2 regions of the Alcaligenes sp. RM2 genome follow, and region 2 is predicted to be linked to the other one. Evidence: predicted binding sites of a transcription regulator. Region 2 holds the regulator's gene; the other holds the start of a gene.

Region 1 (6,189 bases), on a different contig from region 2:
ACAGCAGGAAAGCAGCGAACGACTGCGAAAAAGCAGCCTGGAGCGCATTGCAGCTGCGCTTGGGATTACACCTGAGCAACTCGACTTCTAAGCCAGGAACGGCAGCTTGCAGGTCCCCTCCAAGCCGCCAGACCCGCAGGGCTACAAAAATTCAAAGACCAAAAAAAATCCGCCCGAAGGCGGATTTCTTTACAGCAAGCTGGCCGCTTAGCCGCGAACCTTGACCAGGATTTCGTCCAGCCAGGCCAACATCAGGTCGATTTCGTCGGCCGTGATGTTCAGAGCTGGCATGAAACGCAGCAGGTTAGGACGTGGCGAGTTCAGCAACATGCCTTCTGGAGCACGGTCGCGAGCAGCAGCCACGATTTCCGGGCCGTCGTCCTGATCCAGGATCAGAGCACGCAGCAGGCCTTCACCACGCTCACCGTTCATGCCCCACTTGGCGCTGATGGCCAGCAGGCCTTCGGACAGCTGCTTGGCGCGGGCGTTGACCGAAGCCAGGAAGCCAGGAGCAGCCAGTTCGTCGAACACGGCCACGCCAGCAGCGGTCATCAGGGGGTTACCGTTGTAGGTACCGCCCTGGTCGCCTGGCTGGAAGCAGGATACTTCTTCGCGAGCACACAATGCCGACAGAGGCACGCCGCCACCAATGCCTTTACCCAGGGTCATGATGTCAGGACGGATGCCCGAGTGTTCGTAGGCAAACATGGTGCCAGTACGGCCCATGCCGGTTTGCACTTCGTCCACGATCAGCAGCAATTTGTGCTCGTCGGCCAGAGCGCGCAGACCCTTCATGAATTCCACGGTCGCAGGAATAACACCGGCCTCGCCCTGTACGGGTTCGAGCATGATGCCCACGGTTTGATCGTCGATCAGCGCGCGCACGGATTCCAGATCGTTCAGCTTGGCTTTAGGAAAGCCGTCGACCTGTGGAGCAAACATGCGATCCCAGCCGGGCTTGCCGGACAGGGACATGGTGGCCAGGGTACGGCCATGGAAAGAGTGCTCAAAAGAAATGATCTTGTAAGCGTTGTTCTTGTTGATCTGACCCCATTTGCGCGCCAGCTTGATGGCGCCTTCGTTGGCTTCGCCACCACTGTTGGCAAAGAACACGCGGTCAAAGCAGGAGTGCTCCACGATGCGTTTGGCCAGCTCGATAGAGGGCTCGTTGTAGAACGCAGGCGAGGGGTTGATCAATTTGGACGCTTGTTCGGTGATCGCCTTGATCACGTTGGCAGGGCTGTGGCCCAGCGCGTTCACGGCCCAGCCCTGGACGGTGTCCAGGTATCGCTTGCCGTTGTGATCTTGCAGCCAGGAACCTTCTCCTCGCACAAAGACCAACTCCGGACGCTGGGTAATTTCCATTAATGCACGTACACCGGCCCGATCGAATTCCATAACGGCAAACCTTGATGAAAATGAAAGAAGAAAAAATAAACCAGCCCGGCGGCTGGACAATTAATTCTAACGCAGCACACCCCCAGCAGGACGCTTATGCCTGGGACAATGGCCATCTGGCCGTGGATTGTCCCTTTTCTGGTACACATCCGCGCCCTGGCAGGCGCCAAAGCGTTTTAAGCCTGAAATCTTTGCACGGTATCGGGGTGGGAGTCGCCGGGACGCGTTTGTATAAAACCTGTCATCCAAGCAGCCTTCCAAAGATCTGCCTGCCTAAAACAAACCGTCCAGATCCAGTTGACGAGGCTGCTCCTGCGGCATTTCACTGATGGGCAGCAGAGCGCTGGCTTTCACACCCAGCAGGCGCAGGCGTCTATCCAGCACGGCGCGTTTCAGATTCTGGCGGGCGGCGGCCAAAATGGCATCCGCCGCCAGCACGGGAGCGGGCAGGGACAGGTCGCGCGTCACGGTTTTGAAGTCCTCGAACTTCAGCTTGATGCCTATGGTTTGGGCGCACATGGCGGATTTGCGTAAATCCTGCTCCAGCTTTTCACACAGGGACTCCAGCACGGCAGACAGGCGGGACCGATCCATGCGCACGTGCAGATCACGCTCGAAGGTGGTTTCACGACTGATGGATTTAGGCGTGCGGTCGGTGGATAAGGGGCGCTCGTCCTGGCCTTGAGCCACGGCCATCAGCCATTGCGCGTAGCGCAGGCCAAAATGTTCCTGCAATTTTTCTGCAGGTGTGGCGGCCAGTTCCCCGATCTTCTGAATGCCCATTTCCGTCAGTTTCACGACCGACTTGGGACCAATGCCATTGATCTTGCCCACAGCCAGCGGCCAGATGCGGGTAGGCACATCGTCCATGGTCAGCACACAGGCTCCATTGGGCTTGTTCAGTTCCGAGGCAATTTTGGAGAGCAATTTGTTGGGAGTGATGCCTACCGAACAGGTCAGGCCCGTAGCCTGGTTCACGGCTTGTCGGATCTGCTCAGCCAGCTCGTGACTGTCTTCGGTTTTATGGCTGAGGTCCACATAGATCTCGTCGATACCCCGGTCCTCGATATGGTCCGAGACCGTGGCTACGGCCTGTTTAAACAAGCGCGAATAATGGCGGTAAGCTTGAAAATCGGCAGGCAGCAAGATGGCATCAGGGGCCAGTTGGGCCGCCTTCATTAAACCCATGGCCGAGAACACACCCAGCTGACGCGCTTCATAGGTCGAAGTCGTGGCCACCCCGCGCCCAACATAATCGGCCAGACGGGCATGTTGCCAGCTGCCATCGGGCAATTGCCTGGGCGCATCAGCACTGCGCCCGCCAATCACCACGGGACTGCCGCGCAAATGCGGGTAGCGCAACAGCTCCACCGAGGCATAAAACGCATCCATATCCACATGAGCGATACGCCGCTCCAGAGGTTTTTCTTCTTGTGCCGCCACCTTGATCAGCCTGTTAACTGTATATATGTACACCATTATAGCGACAAGTCAGCGGTGCACCGAGAGCCACTGAATAAGCGCCGGGATGATATAAATCACTAAACATCATTAAGCTGACAGCAGGCTGAAACTACGTATTGAATCGGTAGCAAGCGCCCGGTTACTATGCAGCCTCATTATCAGCTGACTCCCAGCACCCCAACAGGAGGTTTTCATGAAAAAAACAGTATTGGCTGCTGCGCTGGCAGCTCTGGTCGCCCTGCCCTTGGTGGGCCACAGCAAAACGCTTACCTGGTCCAGCCAGGGCGACTTCATGACGCTGGACCCACACGCACAGAACGAAAACCTCACGATCACAGGCAGCATGTATGTCTATGAGGCGCTGGTGGACTACGACAAGGATTTCCAGATTGTGCCCAGCCTGGCCACGGCCTGGGAACAACGTGAACCTACTGTGTGGCGCTTTACGCTGCGCGAAGGGGTGAAATTCCACGACGGCGCTCCCTTTACCGCCGATGACGTGGTGTTCTCCATTCAACGCGCCATGGCCCCTACGTCCAACTTCAAGGCCTACGTGAACGGCATCGTCAAGGCTGAAAAAGTGGACGACAAGACCGTGGACATTGTTACTGCCGCTCCCAACCCGGTTCTGCTGCGCCAATTGACCAGTGTGTTCATCATGAACAAGGCCTGGTCGGAAAAGAATAATGTGACCCAGCCCCAGGACTTCAACAAGAACGAAGAAACCTTCTCGGCTCGCAACACCAACGGTACTGGCCCTTACAAGCTGAAGTCACGTGAAGTGGACGTACGCACCGTCTTTGTCGAAAACGAAGAATGGTGGAACAAGGGCAACAAGGTGGGTAATGTCACCGAAGTGATCTACGTCCCGATCAAGCAGAACGCCACCCGTACCGCCGCCTTGCTGTCGGGCGAAGTGGACCTGGTTCTGGACCCGCCTGCGCAGGACTTGCAGCGTCTGCGCCAGCAAACCAAGATTGTGGAAGGCAACGAGTACCGCACCATCTACCTGGGTCTGGACCAAAAGAATCCGGAACTGAAGTACAGCAGCATCAAGGGCAAGAACCCCTTTGCTGACCAGCGTGTGCGTGAAGCCCTGTACGTGGCCATCGACATTGAAGCCATCAAGAAAGCCGTGATGCGCGGTTCTTCCGCCCCCACCGGCACCATGGTGGCCCCTCAGGTTCACGGCTACACCAAGGAACTGGCCCAGCGCCTGCCTTACAGCCAGGATCGTGCCAAGGAACTGCTGAAAGAAGCCGGTTACGACAACTCCCTGACCTTCACCCTGGATTGCCCGAACGATCGCTACATCAACGATGAAGCCATCTGCCAGGCCATCGTGGGCATGTGGGCCAAGGTCGGCGTGAAAGCCAACCTGAACGCCATGCCACGCGCCACCTACTTCCCCAAAGTACAAAGCTTTGACTCCAGCGCCTACATGTTTGGCTGGGGCGTGCCGACCTTTGATGCGCTGTACACCCTGCAAAGCCTGATGCACAGCAAGGGCGAGGGCGCAGACGGCTCCTTTAACTTTGGTGGCTACGAAAACGCCGAAGTGGACGCCTTGATCGACCAGATCAAGACCGAAACCGACACCGCCAAGCGCGATGCGGCCATCCACAAGGTTCTGGAAATTCATGCCAAGGAAGTGGGCCACATTCCCCTGCATGACCAGATCATTCCTTGGGCCATGGCCAAGAAGGTCAACGTGATTCATCGTGCGGACAACCGCATGCTGGCCCAATGGACCACCATCGACTAAGTTGTTTTCATACCCCAGCCCCGCCTCCGTGCGGGGCTGGTTCCCATTACGCTGTAGTCATCCGTTTCTACACCAGCCCCCTTGCCGGGCCCTTTTTACACATTAAGGACGACACTGGTCGCGAGTGATCCTCGCGCTCTACCAGGAGACCGCCTATGCTGGTATTTATTATTCGCCGTCTGATCCAGGCTGTTCTGGTGATGCTGACGGTCAGCCTTCTGGCTTTTGTGCTGTTCCGCTACATTGGTGACCCGGTCACCATCATGCTGGGACAGGACGCCACCGAACAAGATCGCGTGGAACTGCGTGCCAGCCTGGGGCTGGACCAACCCGCTCCCGTGCAATTCGGACGCTTTGTATCCCAGGCCGTACAAGGCGAATTTGGCCTGTCCCTGCGGCAAGCCCAACCGGTTTCCACGCTACTGAAAGACCGCCTGCCTGCCACGGTAGAGCTGTCCGTGGTGGCCGCCATACTGGCCTTGCTGATAGGCCTGCCGCTAGGGGTGTACACCGCCTTGAAGCGCAATGGGTTCATGGCGCAGAGCATTCTGGCCTTTTCATTGCTGGGGATCTCTCTGCCCACCTTCCTGATCGGTATCTTGCTGATCCTGATCTTCTCCGTGCAATTGGGCTGGCTGCCCAGCTATGGCCGGGGCGAAGTCCTGAAGTTTGGCTGGTGGAGTACCGGCCTGCTTAGCTGGGACGGGATCAAGCATTTGATCCTGCCCGCCATCACGCTCTGTTTGTTCCAGCTCACGCTGATCCTGCGTCTGGTGCGCTCCGAGATGCTGGAAGTACTGCGCGCCGACTACATCAAATTTGCTCGTGCCCGTGGCCTGTCGCAACGCGCCATCCACTTTGGCCACGCCCTGAAAAACACCATGGTGCCGGTTATCACCATCACGGGGCTGCAACTGGGCGGCATCATCGCCTTTGCCATCGTGACGGAAACCGTTTTCCAATGGCCGGGCATGGGTCTGCTGTTTATCCAGGCCGTGCAATTTGCCGACATCCCCGTGATGGCGGCCTATCTCTGTCTGATTGCCCTGGTATTTGTTGTGATCAACCTGCTGGTAGACCTGCTGTACTTCCTGGTCGATCCACGTCTGCGCACCCAATTGTCGGGCGCCAAGGGGCACTAATATGTTCGCTAAATTGAAAACCGCCTGGGATAGCGATCTGGTCTGGTCCTGGCGCCACTCTCCCGTCGCCATTGCGGCCACCATCATGGCCTTGCTGCTGTTTATCGGCGCGCTGGGTGCCCGCTGGGTGGCTCCTTACGATCCCTTCGATCTGACCTCCATCGACCTGATGGATGCCTTGCTGGCCCCGGCCTGGTCGGAAAACGGTTCACCCCAATACTGGTTGGGAACAGACAGCCAGGGCCGTGACCTGTATTCGGCCCTGTTGTACGGGACGCGCACCTCCTTGCTGATCGGTCTGGCCTCGGTAGCCCTGTCCATGGTGGTCGGCATTGTGCTGGGCCTGCTGGCCGGTTACTCCGGTGGCCGTGTGGATGCCTTCATCATGCGTGTGGCCGATGTGCAGCTGTCCTTCCCGGC
Region 2 (6,189 bases):
CCTCAGGAAATTCTGACTTCCCTGACCGGGATTGACGATGCTGGCCGTCTGGCCGATACCATCGCCGCTCATTTGCCTTTGAAGCTGGAACAAAAGCAGGGCATGCTGGAAACGCCCAAGGCTTTGGAGCGTCTGGAAAGCCTGCTGTCGCAACTGGAAGGCGAAATTGACATCTTGCAGGTAGAGAAGCGCATTCGCGGCCGTGTGAAAAAGCAGATGGAAAAGAGTCAGCGCGACTACTATCTGAACGAGCAGGTCAAGGCGATTCAGAAAGAGCTGGGCGAAGGCGAAGACGGCGCTGATGTTGAAGAGCTGGAAAAACGCATCGAGCAGGCTCAATTGAGCAAGGAAGCGCTCAAGAAAGCCGAATCGGAAATGAAGAAGCTCAAGCTGATGTCGCCGATGTCAGCCGAAGCAACCGTGGTGCGTAACTACATTGAAACGCTGGTTGGCCTGCCTTGGCGCAAAAAGAGCCGTATTAACAACTCCTTGAGCAATGCCGAGGAAGTGTTGGATGCGGATCACTTTGGTCTGGAAAAGGTCAAGGAACGTATTGTCGAGTACCTGGCTGTTCAGCAACGTGTCGACAAACTGAAGGCTCCAATCCTGTGTTTGGTTGGCCCTCCAGGCGTGGGTAAAACCTCGCTGGGACAGTCCATTGCCAAGGCAACGAACCGCAAGTTCATTCGTATGGCTTTGGGTGGTGTACGTGACGAGGCCGAGATTCGCGGTCACCGTCGTACCTACATCGGCTCCATGCCGGGCAAGGTGGTTCAGAACATGAGCAAGGTGGGTGTACGTAACCCGCTGTTCCTGCTGGACGAGATCGACAAGATGGGCGCGGATTTCCGTGGCGACCCATCCTCGGCACTGCTGGAGGTTCTGGACCCTGAACAAAACCACACCTTCCAGGATCACTACCTGGAAGTGGACTATGACTTGTCCGACGTGATGTTCGTGGCAACCAGCAACACCTTGAACATTCCACCGGCCCTGCTGGACCGTATGGAAGTGATTCGTCTGTCGGGTTATACCGAAGATGAGAAGGTGCGTATTGCTTTCGATTACCTCTTGCCCAAGCTGATGAAGAACAACGGCGTGCGCGATGGCGAGCTGGAAGTGACCGAAGATGCCGTGCGCGACATCGTGCGTTACTACACCCGTGAAGCGGGTGTACGTTCCCTGGAACGTGAAATCAGCAAGATCTGCCGCAAGGTTGTTCGCAAGCTGTTGGTGGCCAATCCACAAGCCGGTACGCGTGCAGCTCGCAACAAGACACTGACCCAGGAAACCTTGGTCGTGAATGCGGCGAATCTGAACGATTACCTGGGCGTACGTCGTTTCTCCTTCGGCCTGGCCGAAAAAGAGAACAAGGTTGGCCTGGTGACGGGTCTGGCCTGGACCGAGGTGGGCGGTGAATTGCTGACCATCGAAGTCGCGGATATGCCCGGTAAAGGCAATGTGCTGCGCACCGGCTCGATTGGCGATGTGATGAAAGAATCGGTCGAAGCGGCTCGTACGGTTGTGCGTTCGCGTGCTCAGAAGTGGGGCATTGCCAATAGCGTGTTCGAAAAGCGTGACCTGCACGTGCACTTTCCTGAAGGCGCTACGCCCAAGGATGGTCCATCGGCCGGTATCGCCATTACGACCGCTATCGTGTCCAGCCTGACGGGTATTCCGGTTCGTGCTGATGTGGCCATGACGGGTGAAATCACCTTGCGCGGCGAAGTTCTGCCTATCGGCGGCTTGAAAGAGAAGCTGTTGGCAGCGCAACGCGGCGGCATCAAAACCGTGATGATCCCGGAAGAAAACATCAAGGACCTGGCCGATATTCCAGATAACGTGAAAAACACGCTGGAGATCATCCCGGTGCGTTGGATTGACCGTGTACTGGAAGTGGCCCTGCAAGACGCTGTAACGCCCCTGAGCGACGAAGAAGTAGCTCGCCTGGCCGCTGAGGCCTTGGCAGCCACGCGTGCTGCTGGGGCGGGTTCTGAGTCTTTCAAGCACTAAGCATCAGCAGTAGTAAGCAAGCAGTGAAACAGGCTACCTTGGGTTCAAGGTAGCCTGTTTACATTTTGGTCAGGCTGATCGTGGCTTCGAGGTTAATCATATTGATAGCAGTGGGAGCCAGATTTTTGGGCAACGATATTGAGGGAGTTGAAAGTCGCTAGCTTGCGCGAGGGGTTTACGGCTGCTCAAACCTGTATATCGGCATGCACTTCGACCAATAAAAAACCCCATGTACCAAACGGTATATGGGGTTTTTCTCTTGTCAGGAGCACCAAGCCTGTAAAACAGCTCTGGTGACCAAGAGAGAGGAAGCTTAATGCAGCGGGCTGGTACGAATCAGACCCACAGCAATGCCTTCCAAAGACAGGGAATCCGGGTCGGTGACGATGATGGGTTCAAAGTCCGGGTTCTCGGGCAAGAGGACCACTTGATTGCTGGAGCGCGACAGGCGCTTGACGGTGACATCGTCGCCAATGCGCACCACCACGATCTGCCCATTACGCGCTTCACTGGCTTTCTTGACGGCCAGCAGGTCGCCGTCAAAAATGCCCGCGTCTTTCATGCTCAAGCCGCGTACGCGCAGCAGGTAATCAGGCGTTTGGGTGAATAGGGTAGGGGCGACGCCAATCTCGCGCTCGATATGCTCGGTGGCCAAAATAGGGCTACCGGCAGCCACGCGACCAATAATGGGCAGCAAGAGGGCGTCAGCCAGATTGGCCAATGCGTTGCTGCTGGGAGCAGCACTTTCGCGGGTATCCGTACCGAGCAGGCGTATGCCGCGCGAGGCGCCGGCAGTCAGCTCGATAGCGCCTTTGCGGGCCAGAGCTTTCAAATGATCTTCGGCCGCATTGGCGGATTTGAAACCCAGCACCTGAGCAATCTCTGCTCGAGTGGGAGGGAAACCCGTCCGTTCGATTTCAGAACGAATGATGTCCAGCACTTGTTGTTGGCGTGCAGTGAGCTTGGCGGTCATAGTATTGTCTGCTGAATATATATACAGTAAAGATTGTGCGTTACAGTTGGCGTTTTTGCAAGCGGTGAGGGCCCTAAAGGCTTACTTTTTGACCCTTCGGGCCGCTCAGGCAGACTGGGGCCAATCCTTGCGGTCCAGGGTGTACAGCACATGGGGGGCGAGTTTGTGGCCCGCCGCTACACCGGGGTGATCAAAGGTACCAGCTTGCTCTGTCATGCCCAGGCGTTGCATGACGGTCTGCGAAGGCAAGTTCAATTGAGCGGTGTACGCCACAATTTGATCCAGGCCCAGTTCGTCAAAACCAAAGTCCATGCAGGCTCGTGCCGCTTCGGTGGCATAGCCCTTGCCCCAGTACTCAGGCAGCAAACGCCAAAGAACTTCCACGCAAGGCTGAAAGTACAGATCGGCGGTCGGGCGGTTCAAGCCCACCATGCCAATGAAGGCCCCGTTTTCTTTCAGCTCGACTGCCCAGGGACCCCAGCCATGTTCGTCGATCAGGTTTTGGCTGCGCTGGGCGATGGCATCGCTTTGCTCACGGTCCAGGGTGGCCGGGTAAAAACGCAGCGCGTGGGGATCGCTGTTCAAGCGGAAAAAGGGCTCCAGGTCGGAAGCTTTCCAGGGGCGCAAGATCAGGCGTTCGGTGTTCAGGGAAATCGTGTCTGTCATGGTAGTGCTCCAAGGGCTGGAACGACAACGCCCTTCCGAAGAAGGGCGTTGGGGCTGTAGTGAGGGACAGCTTACTTCAGGACTTGAGCGATGGCCTTGGCCACGACGTCAATATTCTGGCTGTTCAATGCAGCAACGCAAATACGGCCGCTGCTGACAGCGTAAATGCCGTGTTCCTGGCGCAGGCGTTCGACTTGCTCGGCAGTCAGGCCGGAGTAGGAGAACATGCCGCGCTGTTGCAGCACGAAGTCAAAGTTTTGGGTAGCGCCGTGCTCTTTCAGCTTGGCAACCAGTTGGGCGCGCATTTCGCGGATGCGATCACGCATGCCGGCCAGTTCAGTCGCCCAAGTCTGGAACAGTTCAGGCGAGTTCAGTACCGTGGCCACAACTTTGCCACCGTGTGTGGGTGGGTTGGAGTAGTTGGTGCGAATCACACGCTTGACCTGGCTCAGTACGCGGGAGGTTTCGTCCTTGCTGGAAGTAACCAGGGTCAGGGCGCCAACGCGCTCGCCGTACAGCGAGAAGGACTTGGAGAACGAGGAGCTGATGAACATGGACAGGCCTAGCTTGGCAAACAGACGCACTACGCTGGCGTCTTCTTCCAGACCGGCGCCAAAGCCTTGGTAAGCGATGTCCAGGAAAGGAACCAGTTGACGTTCTTTGATCAGCTCGGCGATCTGGGCCCATTGTTCCATGCTGGGGTCCACGCCGGTCGGGTTGTGGCAGCAAGCGTGCAGGACCACGATGGACTGGGCCGGCATGGCGCGCAGCGAGGCGATCATGCCGTCAAAGTTCAGGCCATGCGTAGCGGCATCGTAGTAAGCGTAGGTGTTGACCTTGAAGCCGGCGCGCTCGAACAGGGCGCGGTGGTTTTCCCAGCTTGGATCGCTGATGTAAACCTCGGACTGGGGTAGCAGTTGCTGCAGGAAGTCAGCACCGATTTTCAGCGCACCGGTACCGCCCAAGGATTGCACGGTCAAGGCGCGGCCTTCGGCAATGATGGGGGAGTCGGCACCCAGCAACAGGGTTTGAGCACCCAGATTGTAGGTATTGATCCCTTCAATAGGCAGGTAGCTGCGCGCGGCGGCTTTGCTCATCATGGCTTCCTCAGCCTTTTGAACAGCCTGCAAAATCGGGATACGCCCTTGATCGTCGTAGTAAACACCGACCCCCAGATTAACTTTGCCGCTGCGTTCGTCGGCATTGTATTGTTCGTTCAAACCCAAAATAGGGTCGCGTGGAGCCAGTTCGACGGTTTCGAAGAGCGATGTCATGATGATATGGGGGCGTTAGTGCAGAAAGGTAGAAAAACAAAGCATTAATGTGATAATACGGGCTTACCCTAAAGTGTGTCTAGCATGAAATTTGAGCCTGCCTTTCAAGAATTTCCGGGGAGTTCCTTCAAACTTTTCCAACCTTATTTGCCTGCTGGCGACCAGCCTGCGGCGATTGAGCAGTTGGTTGAGGGGATTGATGATGGCTTGATGTACCAGACCCTTTTGGGGGTAACGGGCTCGGGCAAGACCTATACGATGGCGAACATTATTGCTCGCACCGGGCGTCCGGCCATTGTTCTGGCGCCCAATAAAACCCTGGCGGCGCAGTTGTACGCCGAGATGCGCGAGTTCTTTCCACGCAACGCCGTGGAGTACTTCGTGTCTTACTACGATTACTACCAGCCCGAGGCCTATGTGCCATCGCGTGATCTGTTTATTGAAAAGGACTCGTCCATCAATGAACACATCGAGCAGATGCGCTTGTCGGCCACCAAAAGCCTGCTGGAGCGGCCTGACACCATTATTGTGGGTACCGTGTCCTGCATCTACGGTATTGGTAACCCCGGTGATTACCATGCCATGGTGCTGACCCTGCGCAAGGGCGACCGTATTGCCCGGCAGGAGCTGCTGGCGCGTCTGGTCGCCATGCAGTACGAGCGTAACGATCTGGATTTTCAGCGTGGGATATTCCGCGCTCGTGGTGAAGTGGTCGATATCTTCCCGGCAGAAAACGCGGAGCTGGCCTTGCGAGTCAGCCTGTTTGATGACGAGATTGAAGAGCTGGAGTTGTTCGATCCGCTGACAGGCAAGGTCGTGCAGAAGCTGAACCGCTTTACCGTGTTCCCTAGCTCGCATTATGTGACGCCACGCGAAACCGTGTTGAGGGCGATTGAAACCATCAAGCTCGAACTGCGCGAGCGTCTGGAATTTCTGACACGGGAAGGGCATTTGGTTGAAGCTCAACGCCTGGAGCAGCGCACCCGTTTTGATCTGGAGATGCTGCAGGAGCTGGGCTTTTGCAAAGGCATCGAGAACTACTCCCGCCACTTGTCAGGAGCTGCGCCTGGCGATCCGCCGCCGACATTGATCGACTACCTGCCGCGTAACTCCCTGATGTTTATCGATGAAAGCCACGTCACTATCGGGCAGTTGGGCGCCATGTATCGCGGTGACCGCTCGCGTAAAGAAACCCTGGTGCAGTTCGGTTTCCGCCTGCCTTCGGCCATGGATAACCGGCCTTTGAAACTGGAAGAGTTCGAA

Evidence for each region. The regulator LexA, encoded in region 2, represses DNA repair genes until DNA is damaged. The targets are predictions, from matches to a motif close to ACTGTATNNNNATACAGT.
Region 1: dinB (DNA polymerase IV) is a predicted target of LexA. The motif match lies at 2,858-2,875, and genes of this name have one in related genera.

The regions. Positions count from the first base shown of each region.
Region 1 is NZ_JBRFIO010000004.1:188,063-194,251, reverse strand. It holds gene ACU6HM_RS14655 (helix-turn-helix domain-containing protein) at 1-91, shown strand, start outside; gene ACU6HM_RS14650 (acetylornithine transaminase) at 208-1,398, opposite strand; gene dinB (DNA polymerase IV) at 1,672-2,841, opposite strand; gene ACU6HM_RS14640 (ABC transporter substrate-binding protein) at 3,056-4,627, shown strand; gene ACU6HM_RS14635 (ABC transporter permease) at 4,783-5,769, shown strand; gene ACU6HM_RS14630 (ABC transporter permease) at 5,771-6,189, shown strand, end outside.
Region 2 is NZ_JBRFIO010000001.1:1,286,668-1,292,856, reverse strand. It holds gene lon (endopeptidase La) at 1-2,013, shown strand, start outside; gene lexA (transcriptional repressor LexA) at 2,327-2,986, opposite strand; gene ACU6HM_RS05950 (GNAT family N-acetyltransferase) at 3,092-3,652, opposite strand; gene ACU6HM_RS05945 (amino acid aminotransferase) at 3,724-4,926, opposite strand; gene uvrB (excinuclease ABC subunit UvrB) at 5,011-6,189, shown strand, end outside.